3 regions of the Pontibacillus sp. HN14 genome follow, and region 1 is predicted to be linked to each of the others. Evidence: riboswitches for the same ligand, from Rfam matches in the RefSeq annotation. Region 1 holds a riboswitch; each other region holds the start of a gene.
What was found. Region 1 has a riboswitch for S-adenosylmethionine ahead of LQ226_RS05855 (homocysteine S-methyltransferase family protein). Riboswitches for the same ligand answer to the same signal wherever they lie in the genome.
Positions count from the first base shown of each region.

Region 1 (5,098 bases):
AATCGTTTCCGTTCTTGGGCGGATCAACAGACCTTCTCCTTCCCGGTGCTTTATGAAGGAGACCGGGAAATTAGTGAAACGGTCCAGGCATTCCAACAAGATCGTGCGACCGTTTTATGTTCTTACCACTTGTGGGAAGGGCTTGATGTACCCGGGCAATCACTTTCTCAAGTGATGATTTCATCGTTACCGTTCCCACCAAAAGACCCTGTATTTGATGCTAAGCGTAATCATGCAGAAAATGCCATGCAAGAAGTGGACTTACCTTATATGCTTCTTCGGATGCGTCAGGGAATTGGCCGTCTCATTCGCGGTCATGAAGATCATGGATCTGTTCATGTATGGCTTACGCCAGACCAGTACAATGCCATTGGGAAAGAAATTGAAAACATAGCTCCAACCCCTATTCAATGGAGTTAATAGAAGTGGGGAGGGTCAATTCCCTCCCCTTTATTGTGTTATGGTTATGATTTTACGTATAATGATGAAGAACTACGCATAGGGAAAGGAAGATGGAAATGGATCAAATGATGATTCGCGTAAAACAGCAAGGGGAGGAATTCTCTATTGAGCCAGTAAAGGGTCAATCCTTGTTAGCGTCAGCTTTTGAACAAGATGTTCCTTTGGATTACAAATGTCAAAAAGGAAACTGCACAAGGTGTCGTGTGGAATTACTGAATGGAGAAGAAGTGGTGAACAAACCTACCCCGAAAGAGCATGTGAAATTAGAGAATGAATTAGAGGACGGATTCCGCTTAGCTTGTCAGACTGTCCCTGTTAAATAGGTACATAATGAATAATTTAAGATGATAAGTAAGAGTACCAGGTTGTGACTGGTACTCTTTTTTTGCCTTAAGAAGTTATGAAAAACAAAGGGTTATTAAAGGTGAATAATCTTTTTATGTTAAAATATGGATAAAGTAAAGGGGTGGTGATCATGACCGGCTATTTAAAAGGGGCTATTTACCTACTGGTAGCGATTGTTCCTTTATCTATAGGAGGCTATTTCCTTGCTGTAAACGCTGAGGATTTGTTTATCTTTTACGAATGGCTCCTTGTTGCTGTAGTATTAACGGCTTTTATTCTATCAGTCAAAACAGTCTGTGAAAATCAAGGAGCGGGAAAATGGCTAGCTGGTTCTGTTGTGGCATTTATTCTACAGTTTACCGTTCTTAGTCTCTTCTTAGGGCCTTTTACGTATTACTCAATGATTTTCGTATACTATGGAGTGGCTTTTCTTGCTTTTATAGTCTACGTGAAAGCTTTAAAGAAGAACAGGGTGCATCGTGCTATTCCTATTATCCTTTTGGTTTTCACAAGTGTATTCACTGTTTATATGTTTCTTTTGAATAGTTTATGGGGAGTCAATTGGTCGTAATTAGAAAGAGAAGGGGAGGATCTTTATTCGCAATTCGCAGCGGTTTGGTTACTACTTTGTTTGGATGCTCGTTATTGGATTGGTCATCTATTTGGGGAAGAGCTATGAAATGGAATTACAGCAACAATTTAAAGTAACGTATAAATATCCGATGGCTCTTGTGTTTTTTACTCCTTTGTTTCCGGTCGCAATAGGCATACTCTTACGTCTACCTAAATTCATCCTCGAAATCATGTCACGGAAGCCCTGGACGCTTGATTGGGTTCGATTGTTGGCGATTGGCATCCCGACGCTTGCTGTCCTCGTTATGTGGACGCTTGCTTTAGCCGGTTATCAGTGGGGTCCGGTCCAACCGTTTATAGTAGTTTCCCAACCCACCCTAACAACGATTGCAGGGATTGCTTTAGGATATATCTTATTAGATTGTATAAAAGAAAGCGCCTAATGATTGTACACCGGGCGCTTTCTCTTTCCGATTAAGCCTTAACTCGGTAAGACTGATTATGCTTCTTAAGTGAATCATCTGTACCAAATAAGAAGTGTTTCTCCATGTTCGGCGAATATTTAGAGTTAATAGCTTCACGGCCAACGGTTTCCGCAACTTCACGTAGCATACTAGGTGATGCTCCGCAACATAAACCAAAATAATTCACCCCTGTGTCCAGTGCGTCTTTAGCCCAACTGGCTATCTCGTAGCGGTTACAGTAAAGTGGGTCAAGGGAGGTTGGGAATGTTGTTTCAGTTGGGAGATGACACGCGCAACCTCCGTCTGGAAGGTTAAAGAATGTTGGATGCTCTTCAGTTGTTCGGTAAGGTACAGGTAACGCTGCAACATAACCCTTGCAAGCTTCGCGGATCTTCTCAACATAAGGCTGCATTGTAGCGGGGCCCCGGAAACAGTTCATTCCCACTACTAAGGCACCTTGTTCTTCGAGGAGTCGGCAGGCTTCTTCGACTTCATAACCGTCACGCATTTGATTTTCACCCATAACGCCAAGTGTAATAACAGCAGGTAGGTCTTGCTTTTTTATTTCCTCAAGTGCAATTTGGGCCTCTTCGAAGTAATAGAATGTCTCCCCGTTTACAAAGTCGACTCCTTCTTCCTTACACCACGTGATCATTTCAGCAAACATAGTACGGACGGCTTCTTTAGATGACTCATCCTCAGGGTCGAAGAGGTTTGTGTTGGAAATGTTTCCGGCCACTAAGGCTTCTTCAACTGTATTTTCCTGCGCCACTTCTTTCGCCAGGCGAATAGCTTGACGATTAAGGGGCTCAAGCAGTTCTTCTTTTCCGATAATACGCATTTTCTCTCGGTGAGCATTATAAGTGAATGCTAAGACCACATCAGAGCCAGCATTCATATAGTCACGATAGGTTTGTTTTAAGGCTTGAGGATTATCAAGAGCTACTTCAGGTACGAAAGAGCCCGCTTGTAAGTACCCTCTTCGTTCCAATTCGAATAAGTACCCCTCGCCGCAAACGACCGGTCCATCCTGTAAGCGTTGTTCAAGTGTTCGTTTCATCTTTATTCATCCTTTCAAAAGTAAGTATACGGAAGAGAGTATAAGAAAACCCTCTTCCTGAATAAGAAGAGGGTGGATGTAACAAGGCCTCCTCTTATCTGCCAGATCATCATCTGATCTGTAGGAAGTAGCACCTTTTTCAAGATGTTTCTTGAAAGGTTGCCGGGCGTCACAGGGCCTAGTCCCTCCGCCACTCTGGATAAGAGTTCGTTATTTAATTAATAAAGCTTGATATGGATTATAACGGGTGAGAAATTTTCCGTCAATCCTTTTTCTGAAAAATGTTAAGATTCTATTTTTATTGTATACTAAACAAGGGAGGGATTCGAATTGGCAAGGAGTATAGAGGTAAGGAATGTAAGCGCTAACGATATTAATGAAAAATTCTTAATAGATTTTGACCGCTATCAGGAAACGGAAGATGTCTGGTATATAAATGGTCAAACGAAAGTGGATACAAGGTCTGATTATTTTATAGATAATTGGAGTGAAGAACAAAAACAAGATATTTCATTGTATTTAAGAGAATGCTCAAAAAATGGCGGTGGTGTCGTTTGTGCAATGGATGGAAAAAAGGTAATCGGGTTTGCGAATGTAGAAAAGAGATTCTTCGGTTCAAAAAATCAATATATCCCGTTACCGTTTATTCACGTTTCAAATGCATACAGAGGGGAAGGCATAGGGAGACAACTGTTTCTTAAATGTTGCCAAATCGCTAAAGATTTAGGTGCGGAGAAACTCTATATAGGCGCTCACCCTGCAGTGGAAACTCAACAATTCTATCAATCTGTAGGATGTGTCATAGCAGAAGAGGTAAATCAAGAGATCTACGAGAAAGAACCCTTGGATCTTCAACTTGAAAAGAAACTATAAAAGCGCCTGCTTACTCGCAGACGCTTTTTATTATAGGACGAATTCATAGCGTTTCTTAAAGTTCGGATGCATCAAGTAATAATATGGGTAAGCTCTGGTATAAGTGAGCTGAATGATCGGTCCAGCAAATAATACCCCGGCTGCAGTGCCAAGTCCCACAGGGCCGCCCATAAGTAGGGCCGAAGTTGACGTAGTAAGAGCCACAAGGGTTTGACTAAGGCGTAAGCTTATTGTAAATCTGCTTGCGATCGCAAGGAAGAGCTGATCGACAGGAGCTCTTGGCAAGGCAGGCAGAATGTAAAGACCAACCCCTGCTGCACTGAGTGAAATTCCGAGTATCATGGCACCAGCTTGTAAAAGGAATGGTGCATGAAGCAATGTGAAGTTATGAAAAACAATTTCTAACCAGAAATCTAGAATAAAACTTTCTAAAAAGAGGGGGATCAGGGCACGTGGTTCAGGTTTTTGCTTCATAAGCCATCCGTTTGCGAATATAAACAGAAACTGAAACAAGGCATACCAGAGGCCTACTGTAAATCCAAGTTGATCGGATAGTCCGACGAACAAAGCTGTCCAAAATCCTGCGCCAAGAGTTGCTTTAATGAGTAATGCAACACCAAAAAAGTTCACGAACATTCCTAATAAATATATACTTACGCGATAGACCATTGTTGACCCTCGTCTTTCCTTTAGTATCAAGGCATTATTAACCCGCGGAATATTCTAGTATGTATAAGAAAGATAGGTCAATATAAAAAGTAAAGTAGAGTTGTGGATTTTGATCGAATTTTCTGATAAAATAACAAAAAGGCGAATTTGGGGGAATAATCATGTTTCCGTATGGTTCAAGTAGAGCGTGGAAACGTAAGGGAAATAACGAATTGTATTATGCTGCTTTAGGTGTTATAAGCGCGGTTTTATTGATTCAGTTCCAATCCGCTCTTTCAGCTGGTGATAAACTGTTGTTAGTCACTACATTGACTCTAGGTATTTTAAAAACTATTTATTACTCCTTTTTAAAAAAGAAGGCTTACATTCAATTTTATAAAGACAGATTGGAAATAGCCCAATTTCCTTTATTTCAGAGTAAGCAATTGAAGTATAATCAAATTCACCATCTGGTAAGGGGAAACGATGACACGCTTACATTAAATATGGTAGATGGATCAGAATTTATAATCGATCGTAATCAAGTAACAGAGGAAACATTCCGTAAGTTAAAAGATATTCTGGTTGAATCAAATTAAGCTCAAAACAAGGAACTGTAGCGAATAGAAGAAAAGGGAAGGGGTCGATGGGATACCATGGGCTCTTTTTTAGG
Region 1 is NZ_JAJOLR010000001.1:1,132,115-1,137,212, reverse strand. It holds gene LQ226_RS05875 (ATP-dependent DNA helicase) at 1-420, shown strand, start outside; gene LQ226_RS05870 (2Fe-2S iron-sulfur cluster-binding protein) at 519-785, shown strand; gene LQ226_RS05865 (hypothetical protein) at 938-1,378, shown strand; gene LQ226_RS05860 (hypothetical protein) at 1,488-1,823, shown strand; gene LQ226_RS05855 (homocysteine S-methyltransferase family protein) at 1,855-2,904, opposite strand; SAM riboswitch class I at 2,996-3,110, opposite strand; gene LQ226_RS05850 (GNAT family N-acetyltransferase) at 3,235-3,777, shown strand; gene LQ226_RS05845 (YczE/YyaS/YitT family protein) at 3,808-4,446, opposite strand; gene LQ226_RS05840 (hypothetical protein) at 4,608-5,024, shown strand.

Region 2 (5,098 bases), on a different contig from region 1:
TTGAAACAAATCTATAGTGAAGTACTGCAATTCCGAGGGACCCATTATGACTTTGGCTATAAGCAAGGGGAGCTGTTAAAAGATTCTCTCACGATTCGAAACAGGGAGAAGCAGTGGAAGATCCGTAAGCCGCGTTTTACTGTTGAAGAAGAGGAAGTGAAACGTGCGATTCAGAAGTTTGCCCCTGGCGTCTGGGATGAATTGTTAGGGCTAAGGGATGCCCTTGGTTGGACCATGGAACGTGTGATGATGGAGTTTGGTGGTTACCGGGTTGAGTATGTGAAGTCAGGTTGCTCAATCGTAACAGGCGATGGCTACATGATTCGTAACTACGATTACCAGCCGAAAACGTATGAAGGTCGCTATGTCTTCTATCAGCCAACTGATGGAGGCTACGCAATAGCTGGTCCATCTCAGCGTGTAACAGGTCGAATGGATGGTATTAATGAAAAGGGGCTGGCCATCGGATATAATTTTATGCACCGTAAAAATCCTGGGAATGGCTTTATTTGTTGTATGATTGGTCGATTAATTCTTGAGTCGTGTGCCAACGTGGAAGAAGCGGTAGCCATGCTTCAAGAAATTCCTCATCGACACTCCTTTAGTTACATCGTTTATGACGGGAAAGGCGAAACGTTCGTCGTGGAAACCTCTCCTCGGGGTGTTGAAGTGCGCCAATCAAATGTATGTACAAACCATTTTGAAATCATGAAAGATGAGAATCGAAATTACTTAAAAGATTCTGAGCGTCGTATGGATGTTATCAATCAGGAAAAAACGCGAATTACTAGCGGATATGAAGCGTTTCGCCTCATGAATGATTCTGACCGAGGTGTATTCTCAAAGCAGTATCGCAACTGGGCAGGAACGATCCATACATCTGCTTACTTTCCAAATACCCTTACCGCCTGGATTGCTCTTGGCGGAGACAAAGAGCCAGTAGAATTTGACTTTGCTCATTGGTTAGAAGGGAATGACGTTGACGTGTCGCGTATTTATGGTGAGGTCGATACTGACTTGCCATTTGTCCACATGGACGAAAATGCAAGGTAACAAAAAAGCCACCCGACGAGGGTGGCTTTTTTGTTATTATGAGCGCTTGGGGGCCGTTGCGTTTGTTGAGCGCGTTTGGGGTGGCTGGGGAACGACTCGCTTTAAACGGGCGAGCTGTCGAGCCTCCTCGTTCGCTTGCGCTCTCTGTGGGGTCTCGTCGACCTCTTTCTCCCGTAGGAGTCTCCCCGTTCCCCAGCCACCCCTTATTAAAAGTTGAAATAACGGCCCCAACCACATGTAATGATCTTAATTCAGCAAATAGAAAGGCTCATACGAAGTTATGCGTCGGAGCGGTGGGCAACGACTTCTACTTCGACTTTAACATCTTTAGGGAGGCGGCTTACTTCAATCGCTGCTCGAGCCGGGTATGGTTCTTGCAGAAAGCTTGCATAAACCTCATTGACTGTTTGGAAGTCTTCCATGGAAGCAAGATAAATATTGGCTTTAGCGATATGAGCATAGTTTAGGCCTGCTTCTTCAAGGATCGCTCCAACATTTTTCATAACTTGTGTCGTTTGTTCGCTCACGTCATCAGAGACGATTTCCATCGTGCTTGGATTTAGTGGGATTTGACCGGAAACAAATACGATCTGACCGAGGTCAATTGCCTGAGAATAAGGTCCAATTGCTTCTGGTGCTTTGTTCGTTGAAATTGCTTTAACCATTTTGAAAAACTCCTTTAATTATTGGATTAGGAAGCATAAAAGGGGATCCCCCTTGAATAAAAAAAACCCTCATTATTAAATTGAACTATACAGGCATAAAAGAAAGCTTCCTTTTATATAATGAGGATACAAAATGAATGAACATACTCACCTTAAGGAGCAAGTACGAATATCATATCACAGGTTATCAGAAAATTTTAACGTTTAAGAATATGTGAAAAAATTAGGTGTTTATCACTTTACTTCACTAACGGGATCATGTATGATTTGGGATAACATAAAATATTAAATAGCGATAAACTTCTTATCCAGAGAGGCGGAGGGACTGGCCCTTTGATGCCCGGCAACCATCAAGTCAATGTAACCATTGACGAGAACGGTGCCAATTCCTGCAGGAACTTGATTCCTGGAAGATGAGAGGATCGTACGGATATACACTTACGAGCCCTTTCTTGGATAAAAAAGAGAGGGCTCTTCTATATGTAAGAGGCCGTGATCGTACTCTCGAAGAAAGAAGTGTCGTTTTAAGAAAGGAAGAGATGAGAATGGCAACAGCAGTTTTCGCAGCAGGATGTTTTTGGGGAGTAGAGGCTTATTTCGAACGTATTGAGGGCGTAGTTGCGACACGCGTCGGCTTTATGGGAGGTACTGTTGTGAACCCTTCTTACCAACAAGTAAAAGCAGGAGGTACGGGGCACGCAGAGGCGATTCGAGTTGAATTTGATCCAGAAGTGATTTCTTATAGTGAACTAGTAGACCATTTCTTCGAGTGTCATAATCCGACTCAACGAAATCGTCAGGGAGAAGACGTAGGATATCAGTATCGCTCCGTCATCTTTGCTACAGAAGATCAAGAAGAAACTGCAGCAGCTAAGATTCGCGAATGGGATAATAAAGGACTCTTCAAGAGTGAAATTGTAACGGAAGTGAATAAGGTTTCCGAATTCTACGATGCTGAAGAATATCACCAAAAGTATCTTCAGAAGAATGGTTCCGTTTCTTGTGGAATCGGCTAAATCAGCCTAACTTGTATTTCTGCATCACTTATGATATTTTAATTTCAATGCCACCTCGCAATCGATACGACTGCGGGAACTTAACCATCCTTTGAGGTGGCAGGTTACATAAGAAGGTAAAGCGACCCCAAATGGATTTTCCGTTTGGGGTCGCTTTTTTATTTATATATGTAGATCGGAGTTGTGCCGAGCCAGGATGCTACATTTTTGGTGGCGGTGGGCACGGTGTTTGGTAAGGCGAACGTGTTTGAGATTACGGTCCCATTATAGGAAGCAAACATAGGGGACAGTTGTTTCATGGCTCCGGTGAATAAGTAACAATAGATCAAATCAAATTCTCCCGCGCGAACAGTAAAGAAGTCTTTTTTTAGAATCCTAACATTTGAATATCCTTTAAGCTTTGCCATCCCTTTCATGTAAAGGTAGGGGACCAGTGAGGTTTCATAGGCGTAAATATCCGTGTGCGGGAATTCTTTCGCAAGTGCGAAAGCCATCGTCCCCCAGCCGGCCCCAAAGTCAGCGATGGTAGTAGGGGTATAGTTCTTTACGATTGCTGTGACTTCTTCCTTTACTTTTGGGCTCGTTGGTGTTGGCGTGATGCCGTTCTTAGAAGAGCGAGTAACGATGGAAATCAGAATTAAAAGAATGAGAGCGAGTAGAATGAGCGTTAGTGCATTTGAAATCATGTAGAGAAAGTCCTTTCTGGTTCAAAATCCATAACATGTAAGAAGACTACAAATTTTGTCATTTATCTTAAGTATACAGAGGAATGTGTCGATAAAAAAAGAAAAGACATCTTCTGGAGGTACCCTAATTATGAATGGTTCAGAATTACGTTTACTGGACGTGAAAAAGAAAAACGTACTGATGACATCTACATACAGTATAGCAATGTTGTCAGCACTAGCCCTTTCCTTACAAGAGGGCACGATTATTCGATCATCGATCTACGGAACGGAGCTAGCTTTGTTCTGGATTTTGTTGTTTGGATTGCAACGGATTTTACATAAACCGAGAATGTTTGCTTACATAGCAGTAAGTATGCCGATCATTGGCTATGGTCTATTAATCTATGTAGAAGGGGGGACCCTTTCCGGTGACTTAATCCTTCTCTTCCTGGCTGTTTTCTCTGCCGTGCACTTGGATCGTAGAATATTTGCTACAGGATATAGCCTTGGTCTTATTGCTTTAATTGCCAGTCATACCTGGTCAAATGCTGAGCAAGCTAATTTAATGGGCACGCTACTCTCCTCTATGGTGTTAATTTATGTGCTAATGGGAGTCATATTAGGGGTAATGGTCCATCTGGCTGGTCAGACATTTAAGAAACTTGAAACCATTCTTTCTTCTACTGAGCAGGAAAGGGAGCTTCAAGCTAGACAAAAAGAAAAGCTAGAAAAAGAGGCTACGCTCATAGCCGAAAATATTTCTCGTGTGAATGATCAGGTTCAGCAAAACGTTCAGGCACAAGGTGAAATGAAACTAGCCGTTCAGGAAGTTTCAGCTGGTGGTCAAAGTCAAAGTGAGCAGATCACCGATATCTCTGCCCATGCTCAAAGCACAATGACGACTATTTCTACAATGAAAGAATCCCTAACCGTTCTTCAATCAGAGACGAATCAAGCTTCTGATGAAATTAATGGCGGGCAGGAACGGATTTATCATCTTGAGACGGAAATGAATGAGCTGCGGAATGTTATTCACATGCTTAATGACACGTTTAATATTTTAACAGGAAAAATTGAAGAAACGAATCAGTTTACAGAAGACATTCAGCAAATTACAGAGCAGACGAACCTCCTTGCTCTAAATGCTTCTATTGAAGCCGCAAGAGCTGGAGAAGCTGGGAAAGGATTCTCCGTAGTAGCTGAGGAGATTCGCAAACTAGCAGAAGTAACGGGTCAGTCCGCTAAAAAGATTACCACAAACCTTGGAGAGTTAAATGATAGTAACGCTCAAGCACTGAATCAGATGAAAACAGGGAGTCAGAAACTGGATGAAAGTGTAGGCAGCATGAATGAAGTTGTCTCTTCATTTGAACGAATCCAAACTTCGTTACGCCATGTAAAGGAACGTACGGATGAGTGCAACAGCATCAGCGTAGACGTTGAAGATCGATCTCGTCAGGTCGAAGCAGCAACGAGCGAACTCGCTGCTATTATCGAGCAAGCTTCTGCAAGTATGGAAGAAATGAGCGCAACGATTGAAAGTCTTAATGATGACAGTGAGAAAATCGGGGCTTATATCAATGAAACCTCTAAGAGTGCGCAACAGCTTATTTCGCTTTAAATTCGAATACCCCCATGAGCATATAAGGGAGTAAGATGGGACACCCTGTGGTACAATACGAATAACAGATTATAG
Region 2 is NZ_JAJOLR010000006.1:112,955-118,052, forward strand. It holds gene LQ226_RS16905 (C45 family autoproteolytic acyltransferase/hydrolase) at 1-1,053, shown strand; gene LQ226_RS16910 (Rid family detoxifying hydrolase) at 1,332-1,718, opposite strand; SAM riboswitch class I at 2,020-2,138, shown strand; gene msrA (peptide-methionine (S)-S-oxide reductase MsrA) at 2,264-2,734, shown strand; gene LQ226_RS16920 (methyltransferase) at 2,893-3,420, opposite strand; gene LQ226_RS16925 (methyl-accepting chemotaxis protein) at 3,551-5,023, shown strand.
Region 2: it holds a riboswitch for S-adenosylmethionine, as region 1 does, so the genes downstream of both, msrA (peptide-methionine (S)-S-oxide reductase MsrA) here and LQ226_RS05855 (homocysteine S-methyltransferase family protein) in region 1, are expected to answer to the same signal.

Region 3 (5,098 bases), 1.1 Mb from region 1:
CCTTTGATCGCCTGGTTCCATGATTGATTGTGATTGAGGATATCGTGCTTTTTATCTGTATAGTCAAAGTACTTGAGATCCTACATTTACAAATTCTTTAGAATTTCATTATAGAACGATTTTTGAAAAGGTCAATGGGAACACTACTAAAATTAGCCAATATTCCTATAAAAATAGACTTTATTCATAGAAATGTCACTCTTTAATGCCTTCGACCTTACAAAAAGTTAACATGCATTTAATATAATATCAAAGGTTATTTTTTACATAAATAGTAAATTAAAAAAGCCTGTCCTCGGTATCCTCCTTTATACTCACCAATTCTCAACCTTCTAAACTATAAATTCTACTTTAGCCAAGTGAAGCGTGCCAGACACCCTTTCGTGTTGTAAAGCACCGCAGGGTGTCTGACACGATCATCTTTTTCCGTTTTTTGTTAAATGCTCTCGGGTGTTCTACTATATAATAAGGAAGAGAGGAGGTTGGCTGTTGTCTGGTATTGGGCTTTTAGGTGTGGTGTGGCTCCTTTTGATTGTTGGGCTCATCGTTTTGTTCCTAGTATCCTTTACGTATTTCCTTAGGAGAACGTTTCAAAAAAATGTCGGCGATCGGTTGGAACGTGTGGAGAAGAAAGTGGATGGGTTGACGGAAAAATTTCAGAAGAAATGACATGGGGAATATATAATAGGAGAGAGGCAGGAGCCTCTCTCCTTTTGTGTATCCGTTATTATACATTAAACACTTCAGCAAGATGCTGACGAAGTTCTGTCATATACGTATCGATATCAGGGTTTTTGATTACATCAAATGCGCCAAAGCTCTTCAGTGGTTCCATACCGACGTATTTCTGCATGTTATGAAGATGATCAATTGCTCCTTCGAGATCTTGGCCTTTAAAGAATTCTTCGTCTTTACTGAACGCATCTTTTGGAGCGTTCCATGTTGTAGAGAACATGTACTTTCTTCCGGTCATCAGGCCACCTTCTCCGTACTTACCTCCACCGCCGAAGAAAATACCTGGTTCATAAACTGAATCCATATAAGTCTTTGTTGCACCAGGAAGGCTGAACCAGTACATCGGTGTTTGAACAACGATGGTATCAGCCCATTTGAATTTTTCTTGTTCTTCTTTTACATCGTAGCCTTCACTTACAACTGTTGTTTTGACTTCATATTTTGAAGAGAGCTTGGTTACAATTTCATCATAAAGCGTCTTATTCAAACGTCCCTCAGCAATTGGGTATGGTTCGTGTCCATTTATAACTAGAATATTGTTCATCTTAAACATCCTTTATCATATAGTTTTATTGTTCGAAAACCATCGAACTGTTTTAAACTATAGCACCCTATTAAGTGGAATGCAAACAAAAAAAGAACCACCAAAAAATGGTGGTTCTCCGAACACGCTATAAATCTTCTTCATTTACTTTTCCGATCGCGTCGAGTAATCCAGGGAACTTTCCTTCAATTTCTTCTGTCCGTATGGAGTAAAAATGCTCCTTTCCTACAATTCTGGCCTGGATAAGCCCGGCTTCTCGTAATACTTTTATATGATGAGATACGGTTGATTTCGGTAATTGAAGTTGAAGCGTGTAATGGGTACAGTTATTCTCATGCGTGTCCCGAAGACACCGGATAATCTTAGCTCGGTTCGGTTCACTCAGGGCCTGCAAAACTTTTGTAAACGTTACGCTTTCAATTGGTGGATGATAAGGTATTTTCATAATTCATATTGTATCGATTATCATACTTGAAGGCAAGACAGTGGACTCTTGATAGTTGAAAAGGGTCCTGTGTACTGAGAGTCTTTTAGAACCTTTTTTTAACAATATGCAATTTTGTGGCATAGCTTCTTCAAGAGAAGGGTATTCCCTTTACATAATTAAAAAAAGGAGAGAAGAACCATGCCAAAAGCATTATCTGGGAAATTGGCCTTATTTATGTTAGCGATCTTCGTCGGGCAATTACTCGCGCTTTTAATTGTCGGCTCCATAGAAGGACTTCTAACGATTGTCACCTTCTCACATCTTACACGCTACACAGCGATTATCGGTCTGATCGTCGGGGTTGCAGGTGTCTTACAAGAAAACGGAAAGGGGAGAATCATTCCGATTTTAACCCTTGTACTAAGTGTTGCATTAGCAGCCTTTAATGGCTATTTAATGTTTATCTGGGGATAACCTGTGAAAAGAAATCCGTAATTGTCAGAGTCGCAGTCGTTTCATAGCTCACTTAACGATTATTAAAATTTTTAACTAAAAAGTTTGAAAAATCCTTTGACATTTTTATGATACACTTGTAACATATGGATTAACGAAAAACACATATGCATACAATCTTCTTATCCAGAGAGGTGGAGGGAATGGCCCTTTGAAACCTCGGCAACGGATCCTGATTAACAGGGCACCGTGCCAATTCCTTCAAGCATACGCTTGAAAGATGAGAAGAGACGGATCTACATATACGTAAATCCCCTCTTCTTATTTTTTTAAGAAGAGGGGATTTTTTATTGTCCATAAGGGAGTGAAATGGACCGGATTTAGCTATAAAACCAAGTTATCATATCTGTTTTATCAGTATTAAAGGAGGCAGGCAGCATGATCGAGTTACACAATATTGAGAAAGTGTACCATAAGGATGAACAAATCATTCGAGCAGTCGATGGAGTGGACCTATCAATTGATAAGGGAGCTATTTACGGCGTAATTGGATTTAGCGGGGCGGGGAAAAGTACACTCCTTCGTTGCGTCAATCTCATTGAGCGCCCTACATCTGGAGAGGTGAAGTTAGACGGGGAGGACCTGACCAAGTTGCCAAAGGCAAAACTAAGGAAAGTCAGGCGGCGTATTGGCATGATCTTTCAACATTTTAATTTGCTAGAATCGAAAACCGTCTATCAAAACGTTGCTTTCCCCTTACTTCTTGACGGACAAAAAGGGAAACATGTGGAAGCTAAAGTGAAAGAGCTTCTCGATTTTGTTGGCTTAGCTGATCAAGCAGGGAAATATCCAGATGAACTCTCCGGCGGTCAGAAACAGCGTGTAGGTATTGCGCGCGCCCTTGTCCGGTCTCCTGAAGTCCTCTTGTGTGATGAGGCGACTTCGGCGCTTGATCCTCAGACGACGGATGCGATTCTTGATTTGTTAAAGGAAATTCGCGATCAGTATAAGATTACGATTTTAATGATTACCCATGAGATGGGAGTCATTCGTGAGATCTGTGACCGGGTTGCTGTAATGGAGGGAGGAAAGGTGATCGAAGAAGGATCGGTCTTTGATATTTTCTCTAGTCCCAAGCATCAGACGACAAAGAACTTTGTGAGTTCGGTGATGAACGATAAGATTCCGGATTCGATTCTAGAGGCTCTAGACAGTACCCGCCATGTGTACCGGATTACGTTCTTACGGGAAAAAGCATCTGAGCCCATTCTCTATAGAGCTGCGGCTCAGCACAATGTTGAAGTGAATGTGTTATACGGGCAAATAACTGAATTGCAAGGTGAACCATTTGGAAGTCTGATTGTCGAATTTATTGGAGGAGAGAAAGAAATTTTTAAGGCCCTTCATACAATCGGGCAATCCGTTACATTGAAAGAGGTGACAAGAAATGCAAGTTGAATTAGCTACATTTTGGCCAAAGATTTTAGAGGCAACACAAGAGACTGTCGTTATGGTAGGCATCGCTTTACTGTTTGCGGTCGTAATTGGATTACCCCTTGGGATTTCTCTCGTTGTAACGAGGAAGAATGGACTGCTAGAGAATGGCCCTCTATTTACTGTATTAAACGGCGTGGTGAACTTCTTCCGTTCAATTCCGTTCATTATCTTGCTTGTTGCTATTCTACCGATCACTCGATTTATTGTCGGTACTTCAATTGGGACAGCGGCAGCCGTGGTGCCCCTTGTATTCTTCTCAGCGCCTTATATTGCAAGGCTCGTTGAGAGTAGTTTGCTAGAAGTGAATCCAGGGGTTGTAGAAGCAGCAGAATCGATGGGAGCCACACCCTGGCAAATCATTCTACGCGTATTTTTGCCAGAAGCATTAAGCTCTCTCGTGTTAAACATCACGATCGCAACAATCGGCCTTGTCGGAGCATCGGCGATGGCAGGTTTTGTAGGAGGCGGTGGTCTTGGAGATTTAGCGATTGCCTATGGGTACCAGCGCTTTGAGACAAACGTCATGATCATAACGGTGATCCTGTTGGTCATCATTGTTCAAACCGTTCAAACATTAGGAAATTACGTATCAAAAGCAGTTCGTAGACGATAAAAGGAGGAAATTACATATGAAAAAGTGGATTGTATTCATCGCAGTATTAACAACATTAGGAGCGGCCCTTGCAGGGTGCGGCAGTACGGAAGCAGAAGGGGAGACCAAAACCGTTAAAATTGGAGTCAGTGGTTCTGGAGTACCTTTGTGGGATCCGATTAAAGAACGTGCAGCAGAAGAAGGGATTGATATTGAGCTTGTCGAGTTTGCCGATTACGTTCGACCGAACCTTGCCCTTGCCGATGGAGATATTGATTTAAACGCATTCCAGACGGTTTCCTATTTCGATGCGTTCATTGAAGAACACGACCTCGATCTTGAGCCGATTGGAACGACGCTTATTGCACCAATGGGCGTTTACTCAGAAAAGTATGAAGACCTAAGTAACATCCCAGAAGGAAGCGCGATTGCGTTACCTAAAGAAGCAACGAACATGGGCCGGGCACTACTTCTTCTTGAGAAAGCTGGCTTGATTGGACTTCCGGAAGACTTTGATGGGAACGGATCATTAGAGAAAGTCGAAGAGAATCCAAAGAATTTAGAATTAACTCCAGTTGTAGCTGCGCAGACACCTCGCGTGTTACCAGATGTAGCTGCAAGTGTGATTAACAACGGTGTAGCTGTTGAAGCAGGATTTGTCCCTGTTGAGGATGCGGTATTTATTGAAGGAGACACAGCGACCCCTTATATTAATATTATTGCAGCACGAGCTGATGAAGCAGATAAAGAAGCGTATCAAAAAATTGTAGAGATCTATCAAACAGAAGAAACAGCTGAACACATTCGTGAAACGTATAACGATTCTTTAATCCCGACGTTCGTATCATTA
Region 3 is NZ_JAJOLR010000001.1:5,989-11,086, forward strand. It holds gene LQ226_RS00040 (DUF4083 family protein) at 490-669, shown strand; gene LQ226_RS00045 (NAD(P)H-dependent oxidoreductase) at 728-1,279, opposite strand; gene LQ226_RS00050 (ArsR/SmtB family transcription factor) at 1,407-1,724, opposite strand; gene LQ226_RS00055 (hypothetical protein) at 1,905-2,180, shown strand; SAM riboswitch class I at 2,339-2,446, shown strand; gene LQ226_RS00060 (methionine ABC transporter ATP-binding protein) at 2,598-3,617, shown strand; gene LQ226_RS00065 (methionine ABC transporter permease) at 3,607-4,269, shown strand; gene LQ226_RS00070 (MetQ/NlpA family ABC transporter substrate-binding protein) at 4,286-5,098, shown strand, end outside.
Region 3: it holds a riboswitch for S-adenosylmethionine, as region 1 does, so the genes downstream of both, LQ226_RS00060 (methionine ABC transporter ATP-binding protein) here and LQ226_RS05855 (homocysteine S-methyltransferase family protein) in region 1, are expected to answer to the same signal.